DNA from 4 places in the Streptomyces sp. NPDC055103 genome. Region 1 is predicted to be linked to each of the others. Evidence: riboswitches for the same ligand, from Rfam matches in the RefSeq annotation. Region 1 holds a riboswitch; each other region holds the start of a gene.
What was found. Region 1 has a riboswitch for cyclic di-AMP ahead of ACWFR1_RS23925 (LysM peptidoglycan-binding domain-containing protein). Riboswitches for the same ligand answer to the same signal wherever they lie in the genome.
Positions count from the first base shown of each region.

Region 2: it holds a riboswitch for cyclic di-AMP, as region 1 does, so the genes downstream of both, ACWFR1_RS10460 (M23 family metallopeptidase) here and ACWFR1_RS23925 (LysM peptidoglycan-binding domain-containing protein) in region 1, are expected to answer to the same signal.
Region 3: it holds a riboswitch for cyclic di-AMP, as region 1 does, so the genes downstream of both, ACWFR1_RS34825 (C40 family peptidase) here and ACWFR1_RS23925 (LysM peptidoglycan-binding domain-containing protein) in region 1, are expected to answer to the same signal.
Region 4: it holds a riboswitch for cyclic di-AMP, as region 1 does, so the genes downstream of both, ACWFR1_RS35835 (M23 family metallopeptidase) here and ACWFR1_RS23925 (LysM peptidoglycan-binding domain-containing protein) in region 1, are expected to answer to the same signal.

Region 1 covers NZ_JBSGTX010000039.1:57,853-61,657, reverse strand. Annotated here, with positions in the region: gene ACWFR1_RS23930 (alpha/beta family hydrolase) at 58-1,344, shown strand; gene ACWFR1_RS23925 (LysM peptidoglycan-binding domain-containing protein) at 1,338-2,225, opposite strand; cyclic di-AMP (ydaO/yuaA leader) riboswitch at 2,231-2,403, opposite strand; gene ACWFR1_RS23920 (DUF6197 family protein) at 2,804-3,496, shown strand; gene ACWFR1_RS23915 (phosphocholine-specific phospholipase C) at 3,558-3,805, opposite strand, start outside.
Region 2 covers NZ_JBSGTX010000012.1:11,616-15,420, forward strand. Annotated here, with positions in the region: gene ACWFR1_RS10445 (helix-turn-helix domain-containing protein) at 1-333, shown strand, start outside; gene ACWFR1_RS10450 (DUF6126 family protein) at 387-542, shown strand; gene ACWFR1_RS10455 (tyrosine-protein phosphatase) at 555-1,376, opposite strand; cyclic di-AMP (ydaO/yuaA leader) riboswitch at 1,764-1,925, shown strand; gene ACWFR1_RS10460 (M23 family metallopeptidase) at 1,930-2,943, shown strand; gene ACWFR1_RS10465 (SGNH/GDSL hydrolase family protein) at 3,094-3,805, shown strand, end outside.
Region 3 covers NZ_JBSGTX010000081.1:31,681-35,485, reverse strand. Annotated here, with positions in the region: gene ACWFR1_RS34835 (ATP-dependent Clp protease proteolytic subunit) at 1-560, shown strand, start outside; gene ACWFR1_RS34830 (hypothetical protein) at 568-873, shown strand; cyclic di-AMP (ydaO/yuaA leader) riboswitch at 1,273-1,394, shown strand; gene ACWFR1_RS34825 (C40 family peptidase) at 1,398-1,874, shown strand; gene ACWFR1_RS34820 (ATP-binding protein) at 2,089-2,547, opposite strand; gene ACWFR1_RS34815 (8-amino-7-oxononanoate synthase) at 2,720-3,805, opposite strand, start outside.
Region 4 covers NZ_JBSGTX010000090.1:4,033-7,837, forward strand. Annotated here, with positions in the region: gene ACWFR1_RS35830 (PP2C family protein-serine/threonine phosphatase) at 17-1,222, shown strand; cyclic di-AMP (ydaO/yuaA leader) riboswitch at 1,424-1,570, shown strand; gene ACWFR1_RS35835 (M23 family metallopeptidase) at 1,582-2,784, shown strand; gene ACWFR1_RS35840 (aldo/keto reductase) at 2,839-3,786, shown strand.

The DNA.
Region 1 (3,805 bases):
GGACGGGGCACACGGTTCCTCCCCGCGCCCCGGCCGCGTGCGGAAGGGCGGCGGACCATGGACTTCAGCGATCGCACCGACGCGGGCCGGCAGCTGGCCGCCCGTCTCGACCACCTCAAGTACCAGGACGTCGTGGTTCTCGGCCTTCCGCGCGGCGGCGTACCGGTGGCCGCGGAGGTCGCCGACGCGCTCGACGCGCCCCTCGACATCTGTCTCGTACGGAAGCTGGGGGTGCCGTGGCAGCCGGAGCTCGCGATGGGCGCGCTCGGGGAGGGCGGTGTACGGGTCCTCAACGAGCAGGTGCTGCGGGAGACCGGTGTGGGCGAGCGGGAGCTCGCGGCCGTGGAGGAGCGCGAGCACATCGAGCTGGAGCAGCGGACCCACCGCTACCGGGGCGCCCGCCCGCCCGTGCCCCTCGAAGGGAGGACGGTCGTCGTCGTCGACGACGGGCTCGCCACGGGCGCCACGGCGCTGGCCGCCTGCCGGGTGGTCCGTGCCCGGGGTGCCGCGCGGATCGTCCTGGCGGTGCCGGTCGCCCCACGCGGCTGGACCGCCCGTCTCGGGGGCGAGGCCGACGAGACCGTCAGCGTCCGCGAGCCCGACTTCTTCTACGCGATCGGTCAGTTCTACCGGGACTTCACGCAGACGTCCGACGCGGAGGTGCTCGACTGCCTCGACCGCAGCCGGGCTGTGCGCGGGCCCGTCGTGCGGGACGAGGACGTCAGGATCCCGGCGACCGGCGCCACCCTCGCCGGACGGCTCGCTGTGCCCGACGGCGCGACCGGCATCGTCCTGTTCGCCCACGGCAGCGGCAGCAGCCGGCACAGTCCGCGCAACCGCGCGGTCGCCTCGGCCCTGAACCGGGCCGGGCTCGGGACGCTGCTGTTCGACCTGCTGACCGAGACCGAGGCGGCCGACCGGGCCCATGTCTTCGACACCCCGCTGCTCGCCGGCCGGCTGGTGAGCGCCACGGACTGGCTGGCCGGGCGGCCCGGGGGCGACGACCTGCCGCTCGGCTACTTCGGGGCGAGCACGGGCGCGGCCGCCGCGCTGTGGGCGGCGGCCGACGCCGGTTCCGGTGTCGCCGCAGTCGTGTCACGCGGTGGCAGACCGGATCTGGCGGGCGAGCACCTGGCCCGGGTGCGCGCCCCGACCCTCCTCGTGGTGGGCGGCCGGGACGAGCTGGTCCTGGACCTCAACAAGCGGGCCCAGGCGCTGCTGCGCTGCGAGAACCGGCTGACGGTCGTGCCGGGCGCCACCCACCTCTTCGAGGAGCCGGGGGCCCTGGAGGAGGTGGCGGAGCTCGCCAGGGACTGGTTCGACGAGCACTTCAGGGGTCAGTAGGCGCCGTTGACGTTGTCGATGGAGCCGTAGCGGTCGGCCGCGTAGTTGCAGGCAGCCGTGATGTTGGCGACCGGGTCGAACAGGTCCGTGGACGTGCCCGGCACGTGGTAGGCGTCGAAGGTCGGCTGGATCACCTGGAGCAGGCCCTTCGAGGGGGTGCCGGCCGCGGCGTTGGAGTCCCAGAGGTTGATGGCCTGGGGGTTGCCGGAGGACTCGCGCATTACGTTGCGGAGGATTCCGTCGTACGAGCCGGGGATGCCGCGCTGGGCCATGATGGCCAGCGACTGCCGGATCCAGCCGTCGAGGTTGTCGGCGTACTGGGCGGCGGCCGGGGCGGCCTGGACGGCGGGCGCGGCGGCGGGCGCCGCCTGCGCTGCGGAGGCGCCCGAAGCGGCGGCCGGGGCCGCGGCACGGCGCTCGGAGCGGCTCGCCCGGTCCGTCGTGGCGGTGCTCTTCTTCGGCGCGGCGGCCTGAGCGGGGGCGGCCTTCGCGGAATCCCGACGAATCGTCAGTTCGAGACCGGGGTGAATGAGTGACGGATTGTCACCCACGGCGGACTTGTTGGCCCGGTAAATCGACTTCCAGCCGCCCTGAATTCCCTTCTTCTGGGCGATCAGGGAAAGCGAGTCACCGCTCACGACGGTGTACGTACGCGCGGCGGCGGCAGCGGCGGTGGGGGCGGACGGCGCGGCGGTCGCGGTCGCGTGCTGTGCGGCGACGGGCTGCGCGGCGGTCTTCGGCGCGGACGAGATCGTCTCGGCGCCGGCGGTGGCGGGGACGATCAGCGGCAGGGCCAGGGCTGCCCCGCCCGTGCCGGCGAGTGCGAGGCCACGGGTGACCGTGCGGCGTCGGGGGCGGCGGTGCTTACCGTGTGCAGGCATGACGGTTTCCTCTCCGGCGCCTGCGGGGTGAGCTGTCGGGTTCGGACGGGAGATGTCCGGCCGCGCACACGCGGCTGCACCCCGAGCCGTTCCGGATTCCGGACCGGCGAATTCGTGGGTCCCCCGCTCCTGCCGTCGGGTGAAAGGGAGGTGTTTCGGGCGGCGGCAGGATTAGGCGTTCCGCTCGAATGGGGGTGACCGTAGGCCAGTAATGCGACGGATAACAAGGGGAGTGAATCGCTGGGGCGGGGTAAAGGATCTCTGTATTCGGCTAATTCAAGATCGACCGCGCTCGGGCATCGCCGAACTTCCGTGCACCGCACGGCTTGCGGAAGTGCCGGGACGTGGTGATCTCCGGGAAAAGTGAACCGCGTCACCCGGCGAGTAATGTCCGAATATGCGATGTAATTCCGATGGTGAATGAATGGGTGGAAATTTACCGCCATGGGGTGTTCGGTCGTGTCGAGGGTCGTGGGGCTGGCTCGCGCTAAGCGGTACCACTGTGTCCGTGGCGACAAAAGTCGCAAACAAGACATTCTTCTTGAAAGATGGAGGTACCCGACCCAGGAGCCACCCGGATGCCGACCACCGTCTCCCCGCTCAGCCCGGACACCCTCGACCGCGAGGCGGCCGCTCTCTTCGAGAGCGCCACCTGGCAGCGGATCGTCACGGACTGGACCCCCGCCCCGCCGACCCTCGCCCCACCGGTCCCGGTCCGGCCGACCCTCGCCCCACAGGTCCCGGTCCGGCCGGCCCCCGCCGGACCGGACCCCGCGCCGCAGCGACAGCCCGAGCGCGCTGACTGGCGGGCCCTCCTGACCGTGCCCGTGGACCAGCTCGTGACCGAGGCGCTCGACGCGCTCCCGCCGCCGGCCCCGGCCGAGCGCACGCTTCCCGGCCGGATCGGAGCCGTACTCCCGGACCGTCTGCACGCCTGGCGCCGGATCGGCCGTCCCGAGCTGCGCCCCTCGGTCCACCTCGGCTACGCGCGGCTGGTGCTCACGGAGTGGGGCTGGCAGAACGCCCCGTACAAACTGCGCGACGCGCGGGGAGCGCGCTGCGTCTGCGGCGCCCTCCTCGCGGCCCACCGCCTCGGCTACGGCGGCGCGGACACCATGAACGAGGCGGCCGCCTGGATCATGACCGAGCTCCGGTCGCGAGGATGGCGCGAACTGATCGGCCCGTGGAACCGGGCTCCCGGCCGCACGGCGGCCGAGGCGGTGGGCCTCCTCGACGCGACGATCCGCCGCGCCGCGCACGCCGGCCGGTGACCCGCCGGGCCGGTGACACCGTCGGCCGGTGACCCGCCGGCACCGGCCGACGTGCAAGGGGTCAGCCGGTGACGCTCGGGGACCCGGTCTCGATGTGGCCGGTGTACCGGCGCGACCAGGTCCCGTCGATGTCGGCGAGGATCGTGAAGTCGTACCAGCCGCCGTTGTAGGCCACCGCGTTGAAGAACTCCTCACGGCTGGAGTTCGCCGGGACCGTGTACGTCCACGGGCCGTCCGTGCGGTAGGCGTTCGAGCGGATCGTGAAGGTCACCGGGCCCGCCGAGGTGTTGGTCATCCGGAACCACAGCG
Region 2 (3,805 bases), on a different contig from region 1:
GAGGCCGACGGCTGGATCTACCGGCAGGCCGGCGGCGCCGGGCGGGCGCTCCAGTGCCTTCGCGTCCACGTGCCGTACGCCACCCGGGCCGACATCGTGCGCGTCCACCCCGGCGAGGAGTGGATCCACGTCCTGGAGGGGCGGGTGCGGCTGGCGCTGGGTGACGCCGTGCACGTCCTCGACGCCGGAGACAGCGCGCACTTCGACTCGCTCACCCCGCACCGCATCGGCGCCGCCACCCCCGGCGGGGCCGAGCTGCTCTTCGTTCACACCCTGATGCAGAGTCCCGTCGCCGAGCTGTGCCTCGGTGACGGAACCCCGCACCGTCGCTGACCCCCCGCGTACCCCTTCGCGGGAACGCGCCCCTTCGTCAGAAAAGGACCGAGATGTCCGAGAAGTCACGAGCTGTCACCGGCGAGGAGCGCGGGGAAGGCAAGTTCCCCAAGGGCCTGGTCCTCCGCCTCTTCGCGTACCTGGTCGCCGGGCACCTCTTCGCCGGCTTCCTCTATCTGCTCTTCATGCTGGGCGGGCAGAACCAGTAGGCGGGGTGCCGCCTACGCCTCGGCGAGGAAGCGCTCCCGCAGGCGCTCGCGGGTCTCCGGGGCCAGCTTGAGTCCCTCCGTGAGGTAGGTCTCCACCGAACCCCAGGTCACGTCGATCGTCTCGAACGCGGCCCGCAGATACTCCACCCGCGCGTCGAAGAGCGGGCTCAGCAGCTCCATCACCTCGGGCGACATCGCGTCCGCGGCGGTGGAGCTGCGGCGCACCTTGTAGCGGCGGTGCGGGTCGTTCGACTTCACGTAGTCGGCCTCGATCGCCTCGCGCTCGACGCCGAGGGCGAGCAGCGTGATCGCGATGGAGAGGCCGGCGCGGTCCTTGCCCGCCGCGCAGTGCATCAGCGCCGGGACGCTCTCCTCCGCCATGGAGTGCAGGATCCGGCTGTGCTCCGACGTCCGCTCGACGATCATCTTGCGGTACGAATCGGACATCCGGGCGGCCGCCTTGCCGTCGCCCAGGATCTCCCGCAGCTGCGCGATGTCGCCGTCGCGCACCAGCTTCCAGAACTCCTTGCCGTCGGCCGGGTCGTTGAGGGGTATGTTCACGTTCCGCACGCCGGGGAGCTCGACGTCCGCCCCCTCGACCTTGCGGTCGGCCTCGTTGCGGAAGTCGAAGACGGTGTGCAGGCCCAGCGTGGTGAGGAAGGCGGCGTCCGCCTCGGTGGCGTGGGCGAGGTGGCCGCTGCGGAAGAGGCGTCCGGGCCGCACGGCGCGCCCGTCCGTCGTCGGCAGGCCGCCCACGTCCCGGAAGTTGCGGACCTCGGCCAGCTCGGGCTCGTTCGCTTCGGTGGGCGGGACCTGCGGCAGCTGCTGCGTCACGGATGCTCCTGGGGGTCGACGTTCGGGGGCCCGATGCGAGATCGGTGCCTAGGACAATCATCCAGGTGGGAGGGGGTCCGCGCACCCCCTCGGACGGGAATGGGTGATCTGTCCGAAATGGGGCGTTAAGGGGAACGCGCCCTGTTTGCAGGCGAGATGGGCGGTGCCGCGTGAGCAGGGTCATAGAAGTGACGGATCGTGGCCGACGGCCCCGAGCAATTGCCGTACGGAAAAAGGAAATCGAAGGACCGTCATCAACGGAGGGTGACCGGATTTCCGCCCGAAATTCGCCCCGGTCAATACCGGGTGGAATTCGCGGCTTGTTTGCTCCGACCTCGCTCGTCTAGCGTCACCGTCAATCCGGTCGGACCGCCGAATCCTGCCACCGTCCGGAATCCGCACTCATCCCATGCGTGGCAGGAGCGGGGGACCCAGGAAGTACGCCGGTCCCGCGACACAGGACGGCTTGGGGTGAAGCCGCGTGAGAACGCGGCCGGGCATCTCCAGTCCGAACCCGACAGCTCACCTCGTAGGCGCCGGAGAGGAATTCGCCATGCCCGCGAAGGGTAAGCACCGCCGTCCGAAGATCAATTCCCTCACCCGGGGTCTCGTCGTCGCCAGTACGGGAGGCGCCGTCGTCGCGCTCCCGCTCCTCGGCGCCACCGGAGCCCACGCCGCCGAGCAGGCCGCCCCGGCCGCCGTCCCCGCCCAGGCCGTCGCCGCCGCCCAGGTGAAGGCGCCCGCCGCCCTCCAGGCCGCGCCCGCCGTGACGAAGGCCGCGTCGAAGACGTACTCCGTCGTCAGCGGTGACTACCTGTCGAAGATCGCCACCGAGCACCACCTCGCGGGCGGCTGGCAGAAGCTGTACGAGGACAACCGCCAGGTCGTCGGCGAGAACCCCTCGCTGATCCTGCCCGGCATGAAGCTCACCCTCGGCGCCAAGAACACCGCCGCCGCGCAGAGCGCCGCGCCCAAGACCGCCGCCCCCAAGAGCGCCGCGCCCAAGGCCGCCCCGAAGAGCACGCAGAGCTCCGAGAAGAACGGCGACACCTCGCGCGCCTCCCGGAGCAGCGAGCGCTCCTCCGCCCCGGCCGCCGCCTCGGAGTCCTCCTCCTCGCAGTCGGCGCGGACCTCGCAGTCGGCGGGGTCCTCGACCTCCGCGTCCGGCTGGGTCGCCCCCGTCAGCGGTGGCTTCTCCACCCCGTACCGTGCCTCCGGCTCCATGTGGTCCTCCGGCTACCACACCGGTGTCGACTTCATCGCCTCCTCCGGCACGACCGTCCGCGCCGTCGGCGCCGGCACCGTCGTCTCCGCCGGCTGGAGCGGTTCGTACGGCAACGAGGTCGTCATCCAGCACGCCGACGGCAACTACTCGCAGTACGCGCACCTCTCCTCCCTCTCCGTCTCGTCCGGCCAGTCCGTCAGCGGCGGCCAGCAGATCGGCCTCTCCGGCTCGACCGGCAACTCCACCGGCCCGCACCTGCACTTCGAGATCCGTACCTCTCCGAACTACGGCTCCGACGTCGACCCGCTGGCCTACCTCCGCCAGCACGGCGTCTCCGTCTGACACGGACGCACCACGACGGCCCGGCACCCAGGTGCCGGGCCGTCGGCGTATTCCGGCTTGGGGGAATCTTTATCGGTGGCATATGTCACCCTCCGTCAACCCCTCCTTACGGTCGCGTAGGTCACATCCGAAAGGGAAGGATGTGCTCCCGTGGCAGACGATTCGAGATCAAGAGACAAGAACGCATTCGGGTCGTACGCGGCGATCGGTGACAGCTTCACCGAGGGCGTCGGAGACCCCGGGCCCGACGGGACCTACGTCGGCTGGGCGGACCGGTTCGCGGTCCTGCTCGCCGACCAGCTGCCGGAGCAGGACGAGTTCCGCTACGCCAACCTGGCCGTACGCGGACGCCTGCTCGACCAGATCGTCGCCGAACAGGTCCCCCGCGCGAAGGAACTCGCCCCCGACCTGGTGACCTTCTGTGCCGGCGGCAACGACATCATCCGGCCCGGTACGGACCCCGACGACGTGGCCGAGCGCTTCGAGCGCGCCGTCGCGGACCTGACCTCCGCCGTCGGCACCGTCATGGTGACCACCGGCTTCGACACCCGGGACATCCCCGTGCTCCGGCACCTGCGCGGGAAGATCGCCACCTACACGGCCCACGTCCGGTCCATCGCGGACCGCTACGACTGTCCGGTCCTCGACCTGTGGTCGCTCAGGTCCGTGCAGGACCTGCGGGCCTGGGACGACGACCGGCTGCACCTCTCGCCCGACGGCCACACCCGTGTCGCCCTGCGCGCCGCCCAGGTCCTCGGCCTGCCGGTGCCGGCCGACCCGGACCAGCCGTGGCCGCCGCGCCCCCCGCGCGGCACGCTGGAGGTGCGCCGCGACGACATCCACTGGGCCAAGGAGTACCTCG
Region 3 (3,805 bases), on a different contig from region 1:
ACCCGTACTCGAAGCTCCTCGAAGCCCGGATCGTCTTCCTCGGCACCACGGTCGACGAGACCTCGGCCAACGACGCCATCGCGCAGTTCCTCTACCTCGACCACGCCTCTCCGGGCCAGGACATCTCCCTCTACATCAACTCCCCCGGCGGCTCCATCAGCGCCATGACCTCCCTCTACGACACGATGCGGACGCTCTCCTCCGACGTGGAGACCACCTGCCTGGGCCAGGCCGCCTCCACCGCGGCCGTCCTGCTCGCGGCCGGCACCCCGGGCAAGCGCCTGATCCTGCCCGGCGCCCGGGTCACCCTCCAGCAGCCGACCCTGGACGAGCCCGTCCAGGGACAGCTCAGCGACCTCGACCTCCAGGCGCGCGAGCTGCTGCGCCTGCGGGAGCTGGTCGCCGGGATGCTCGTCGAACACACCGGACAGGACCGGGAGCGGATCGACGCCGACATCGACCGCCTCACCGTCCTGGACGCCGAGGCGGCCGTCGCGTACGGCCTGGCCGACCACGTCGTCACGAGCCGGCGCGCCGCCGCCGGCGGCGCGGCCTGGTGAACCGGCCGTGCCCCCCGAGCTGCCGCCACTGCCGGCCCTGACCCGGGCCGAGGGTGAACTCGTCGACGCGTACCTCGAAGTCGTCGACCTCCTAGGGAAGATCAATCCATCCAGAGGCATGCATACCTATGGGGCGTTGCGTGCGGCCCAGGCCCTGGTGGGACGTGCGGAGGCGCTGCGCGAGGCGCTGAATCTCATGCATATGCGGGGTGAGAGCGAGGTCCACGCGGACACATTGGCGCGCGCCTTAAGGGTGTTGGACGGAGAGCGCAGGACCGGCCGCGTCACCGTCCCCCGCACTCGGGCGAGTTGACATATCCGCGTGTCGTGTCGAGGTCCGGTCGGCCGACACGGACCGCAGATTCCCTCCCCCGTTCGGCGTAGTCGACGAGTCGACATATGAAGCGGGCGAGTTGCGCAACAGGTGTACGCATTTGGCGGAATCGAACGTTCCATCGCTGGTACGCGGCTCGTAGGCCAAACCTCCGAAGATCACAAAGGCGGTCTGTCCACCCGAATGGATCAGTCGTGAGGAGCCTCACATATCGCCGTTTCAGCTCGGTTTTCGCCCATGGCGTGGGTCAAGATCCGTGTCGACGACAAGCCCCCGCCACCGCGGCGGGGCGGTCCGGGCGGACGCCGAGTCCTGCCGCTGTCCCGGACGTCTGGTCGACAGGAGTGGATCGGCAGGAGTGGAGGACCCAATCAGTACGGGATGTTCGCGCCGCTTCCGCGGCGGGGCCGTTCCTTGGGGTGAAGCCGCAGCCGCGGCCGGGCATCTTCGCCAGCCCGAACCCGACAGGTCATCCTTCGCAGGCGGCTGACGAAGGGTTGCGCATGACCGCGCAGATGCATGTCCCGTCCCTGCTGTCCCGGGCCGGAGCCGTCTCGGCTCTCACCCTCGCCGCCGTCGGCGGCACGCTGTTCGCACCAGGTGCGGCGACGGAGGCCCAGGCAGCGACGACACACGCGAACAAGGCACTGAGCGTCGCCGCGTCCAAGAAGGGCTCGCCCTACCGGTACGGATCCGCCGGACCCACCCGGTTCGACTGCTCCGGTCTGACGCTCTACGCCTACAACAAGGCGGGCAAGTCGCTGCCCCGCACCGCGCAGCAGCAGTACAACAAGACCCGGCACATCTCCTCGTCCAGCCGGCAGAAGGGGGACCTGGTCTTCTTCCACTCCGGTGGGAGGGTGTACCACGTCGGCATCTACGCCGGCAGCGGCAAGATCTGGCACTCGCCCAAGACGGGCTCCTGGGTGAAGCTCGACAAGATCTGGTCGTCGAAGGTCTACTACGGCCGCGTCCGGTGACGGAACCCGGGCGCTGACCCTTGCCGAGGGAGGGGCGCGGTGGCGCCGCCGCACCCCTCACGGCCGGGGCAGCACCCTCTCGGTGGCCCTGTGCGGCCCGGGCGTCGAGGTCGGTGTCCCCGACCCGCAGGACCCCACCCGCCGGCAGGCTCGTACTCCGGCCGAGGTCAACCCCTTTTACTGGGCGCGGCACTTCGCCGGTGGCGCCTGGCCCTCACAGGAGCTGCACGCCGGCTGAGCCGGTCGGTACGGGGGCGGGGGCCCACGGCAGCGTGATCCAGACCGTCTTGCCGCCCTCCTCGGTCGGCGTGACCGAGAGCCGGCCGCCGGCCTCCGCCGCGAGGACGCGGATGATGACCATGCCGCGCCCGTTGTCCTGCTGGACCGCCGCCGGAAGTCGGCGCGGCCAGCGGGGATGGCTGTCGGTCACGCCGATGTACAGGCGTTCCTCCCGCTCCAGCCGGAGGTCGACCGTGAAGGTGGGCGACTGCCCGAACGTGTGCTGGACGGCGTTGGTCGCCAGTTCCGAGACGATGAGCCGGATAGAGTCCGCGATCTCCGCGCCGCCGTCGAGCCCCCAGTCCCCCAGGACGTCCACGGCGAATCTGCGTGCCGTGGGAACCGAGGCGGGATCGCTCGGCAGAGTGACGGATGCTTCCTGCTGGTCTGCCATGGCGGCGCTGTCCCTTTCCCGCCGGGGACACCACCCCGGATTGCGCTTCGCGTCAGAGTGCCACCGATCGTGCCGCCCCGTACGGCCTTCCACCACGATATGTGCACATCTATCGCCCGAAGCGGTGAACTCTGCTGTCCGGAAACGCTCTTGGATGGCGGAGACGATGCCGTCAGAGGGCCGCGGGCGCGGTGCGCAGGATCGTCTCCACCGCCCCGTGCAGCTCGGCGTCCGTCAGGTCGGCGCGGGCCGTGAGCCGGAGCCGCGAGATGCCGTCCGGCACGGACGGGGGCCGGAAACACCCGACCGCCAGGCCCTGTTCGCGGCAGTCGGCCGCCCAGCGCAGCGCCGCCTCGGGCGAGGGGGCGCGCACCGAGACGACGGCAGCGTCCGGTCGCGCCGCGGTCAGTCCGGCCGCCGTGAGGAGCTCGTACAGGGTGGTGGCGACGGTCCGCGCCCGCTCGGCGAGTGCCGGTTCGGCGGCGATCAGCCGCAGGCTCGCGAGCGCGCCGCCCGCGGCGGCCGGGGCGAGCCCGGTGTCGAAGATGAAGGTGCGCGCCGCGTTCACCAGGTGCTCGACGACCCGGGCGGGTCCGAGGACGGCGCCGCCCTGGCTGCCCAGGGACTTGGAGAGGGTGAGGGTGGCGACGACGTCCTCGTCGCCCGCGAGGCCCGCCTCGTGCAGGGCGCCCCGCCCGCCGGCGCCGAGGACACCGAAGCCGTGGGCGTCGTCGACGACGAGCCCGGCGCCGTGCGCGCGGCAGACGTCGGCGAGCTCCGGGAGCGGCGCCTTGTCCCCGTCGACGGAGAAGACGGAGTCGCTGACCACGAGCGCCCGGTGCTCCGGACGCGCCTCCAGGGTCTTGCGTACGGCATCAGGGTCGGCGTGCGGCACGACGGCCGTCTCGGCGCGCGCGAGCCGGCAGCCGTCGACGATCGAGGCGTGGTTGGAGGCGTCCGAGACGATCAGCGAGTCCCGGCCGCCGAGCGCGGTGAGCGCGGCCAGGTTCGCCGCGTAGCCGGAGGAGAAGACGAGGGCCGCCTCGAAGCCGCAGAACTCGGCGAGTTCGCGTTCGAGCCGGGTGTGCAACCGGGTCGTGCCGGTGACGAGCCGTGAACCGGTGGCGCCCGCGCCCCAGCGCCTCGCCGCCTCGGCCGCCGCCTCGGTGACGTCCGGGCGTCGGGTGAGTCCCAGGTAGTCGTTGCTCGCCAGGTCGAGGAGCTCCGACTCGGCCGCCCGGGGCCGCAGCGTACGGAC
Region 4 (3,805 bases), on a different contig from region 1:
GGGCAGGAGAGCACAGGTGGGGCACCCCCCAGGAGCGGCGGACGGCGGGCGGCGGGGCGGCGAGGGCCGCGGTCCGTACGGCGGTGCCCGGCGCTTCCTCCGTGCGCTGCCGCCGCTCGTCATCGTGGGCGGTGTCGTCTTCGACGTGTCGACGCCGCCCGCGTACACCGCCGCTCCGCTCTTCTCCGCCGCCCCTCTCATCGCGGCGCCCTTCTTCTCGACGCTCACGACCCTGGTGACCGGGATCGCCGCCGTCCTCGCCTCCGTCGGGCTGCACGTCTACAACGGCACCGTGACGGGCATCCCGGCCCTCACCGAGACCCTCACCGTCGTCACCGTCTCCGCGCTCGCGCTCCTCATCAACCGGGTCGTGCGGCGCAGCGGCGAGCGGCTGGCCTCCGCGCGGGTCATCGCGGAGACCGCGCAGAAGGCGGTGCTGCCGACGCCGGCCGAGCGGATCGGCGGGCTGCAGTGCGCGGCCCGTTACGAGGCGGCGCAGGCGGACGCGTTCATCGGCGGCGACCTGTTCGCCGTGCAGGAGACCCCGCACGGGGTGCGGCTCGTCGTCGGGGACGTCCGGGGCAAGGGGATGGACGCCGTCGAGGCCGTCGCCGTGGTGATCGGTGCGTTCCGGGAGGCGGCCGAGCAGGAGCGGAGCCTGGAGGGGGTGGCGCAGCGGTTGGAGCGGGCGCTGGCCCGGGAGGGCACCCGCAGACACGGGCTCGACGCCTTCGAGGGATTCACGACGGCCGTCCTGGCGGAGATCCCGCACGGGCGTGAGGACGGCGGCGGGGTCGTACGGATCGTCAACCGCGGTCATCCGCCACCGCTGTTGCTGTACGTGGACGGAAGCCTGGACGTGCTGGACCCGGCGGAGCCGGCGCTGCCGCTCGGCATGGGCGAGCTGGCGGCGTGGCCGGACCGGGCCGAGGAGTGGCCGTACCCGCCGGGCGCGACGCTGCTGTTCTACACGGACGGCCTCTCGGAGGCGCGCGACGCGCGGGGCGTCTTCTACGACCCGGCGGAACGGCTCGCGGGGCGGATCTTCCCGGGGCCCGAGGAGCTGCTCGACGCGCTGGTGGACGACGTACGGCTGCACACGGGCGGCGGGTCGACGGACGACATGGCGCTGCTCGCGCTGAGCAGGCCGGCGACGGGGCAGCCGGAGAGGCGCCGGACGATGCCGGTGGTGCCGCCGCGCGGCGGTGGTCACCAGGCGTAGTCGGAGGGTGTCACTGCGATAACAATTGACATAACGTCAGATTCTCGGTGTTTGAAGGCCCCTTGCTGAAGGGGGGTCAACTCGGGCGTTTCTCTACCAATTCAATGAACGATCACTGGGAACGGCTTGGAATCGGACCCCCCTGTCTATTAACGTTCGATAACGCAGCGCGGTCGTCCCAGCCGTCGCAAGAGGCGGCACCGTGCGCACGCGCCGAATCCTGAAGAGGAACCGGGGAACCACCAATTGGGGTGAATCGGGCCCTTCGCACCTGTGCGAACGTGCCCGTAGGAGACCTTCCTGCTCCGAACCCGTCAGCTAACCCGGTAGGCGAGAAGGAAGGAAAGGAGCGCGCCTTCGTGGCGTCCAACACTCCCGCACCCGAAGCCCCCTTCGATGCCTTCGGTGGTGGTGCGGGCCCCGCCGCTCCGGACACCGAGTGGAACCCCACCGAGGGAACCCTCCGCGCCGAGACCCGCGGTCGGCACCGGGTCGTCAAGCAGCGCTCCAACTTCGCCCGCTCCTCCACCGTCCTCGGCGTCGGCGTCATCGCGGCTGTCGGCGCGGGCGGCCTCGCCACCGCGCAGGAGAAGCCGCCGGTCGCCATATCGCTCCCCGACCTCCCGGACCTGAACCTCCCCTCGGCCGAGGACCTCCCCGGCGTCGGCGAGTTCTTCGCCGACGACGCGGACGCGCAGCTCCAGGACACCCTCACCGGGACCGGGTCCAACACGAACCCGCTCACCGCCGCCACGTACGTCACCCCGGCCGGCGAGAAGGCGGACGGCACCACCACGGCGGACGACACCGCCCGAACCGGAGCGAACGGCACCGCCCAGGCTGCCCTCACCGCGCAGGCCGGGACGCCCACGACCGCCGACGCGGCCGACGCGGGAGAGATCCTGCGCGCCCGCATCCTCCAGCAGGCCGAGCAGCAGCAGGCCTCCGCCGACGCCGCCGAGAAGCTGGCCGCGGAGAAGCTCGCGGCCGAGAAGGCGGCGGCCGAGGCCGCGGCCAAGGCGGCGGCGGCGGAGAAGGCGGCCGCCGACGCGAAGGCCAAGGCGGAGGCGGAAGCCAAGGCCAAGGCGGAGGCGGAAGCCAAGGCGGAGGCCGAGCGGCAGGCCGCGGCGGCGGAGGCCGAGCGCCTCGCGCAGCTCGCCGCCAGCTACTCGATGCCCCTGTCCTCGTACAGCATCAGCGCCACCTACATGCAGTCCGGCTCGATGTGGTCCTCCGGCTACCACACCGGTCTCGACTTCGCCGCGCCCACGGGCACCCCGCTCAAGGCCGTCCACAGCGGCACCGTCAAGTCGGCCGGCTGGTCCGGCTCGTACGGCTACCGGGTCGTCCTGGAGATGGAGGACGGCACCGAGATCTGGTACGCCCACCTCTCCTCCATGACCGTCAGCGCCGGCCAGACCGTGACGACCGGCGAGACGATCGGCCGCGTGGGCGCCACGGGCAACGTCACCGGCGCCCACCTCCACATGGAGGTCCACACCGCGGGCGGCGACGGCATCGACCCGGCGGCCTGGCTCCGCTCCAAGGGCCTGTCGATCTGACGCACCCATGCCCCACCCGGAATAGTCCCGGCGGCGCGGAGGGTTGACCGACCCGTGACCTCTCTCCGCCCGCTGGGCTCTTCCGAACTGCACGTCTTCCCGCTCGCCCTGGGCGGCAACGTCTTCGGCTGGACCGCCGACGAGGCACAGTCCTTCGCCGTGCTCGACGCCTACGCCGCCGCCGGCGGGAACTTCGTCGACACCGCGGACATGTACTCCGCCTGGGCCGAGGGCAACGAGGGCGGCGAGTCCGAGACCGTCATCGGCCGCTGGCTCGCCTCCCGCGGCAAGCGCGACGACATCGTCGTCGCCACCAAGGTCGGCGCCCACCCCCACTTCAAGGGGCTCTCCGCCACCACCATCAAGGCCGCCGCGGAGGAATCCCTGCGCCGCCTCGGCACCGACCGCATCGACCTGTACTACACGCACTTCGACGACGAGTCGGTCCCGGTCGAGGAGATCGTCACCGCCCTCGACCAGCTCGTGAAGGACGGCAAGGTGCGGGCCGTCGCCGCCTCCAACATCTCCCCTGAGCGGCTGCGCGCCTCCCTCGACTTCGCGGAGGCCGAGGGCCTCGCCCGGTACGTCGCGCTCCAGCCGCACTACAACCTGGTCTCGCGCGACACCTACGAGGGCCCGCTCCTGGAGACCGTCGAGAACGCCGGACTCGCCGCCGTCCCGTACTTCGGGCTCGCCTCCGGCTTCCTCACCGGCAAGTACCGCCCCGGCGCCACCGTCGACAGCGTCCGCGCCTCCGGGGCCGGCGAGCACCTGGACACCGAGCGGGGCAGGGCCGTGCTCTCCGCGCTCGACGCGGTCGCCGAGGCCCACGAGGCCGAACTCGCCACCGTCGCCCTCGCCTGGCTCGCCTCCCGCCCGACGGTCGTCGCGCCCATCGCCTCGGCCCGCACGGTCGAGCAGCTCCCGGCCCTGGTCGCGTCCGCGGACCTGACCCTCACGGAGGCGGAACTGACGCTTCTGACGGAGGCGTCGGCGTTCTGAGGTACGGGCGTTCTGAGGT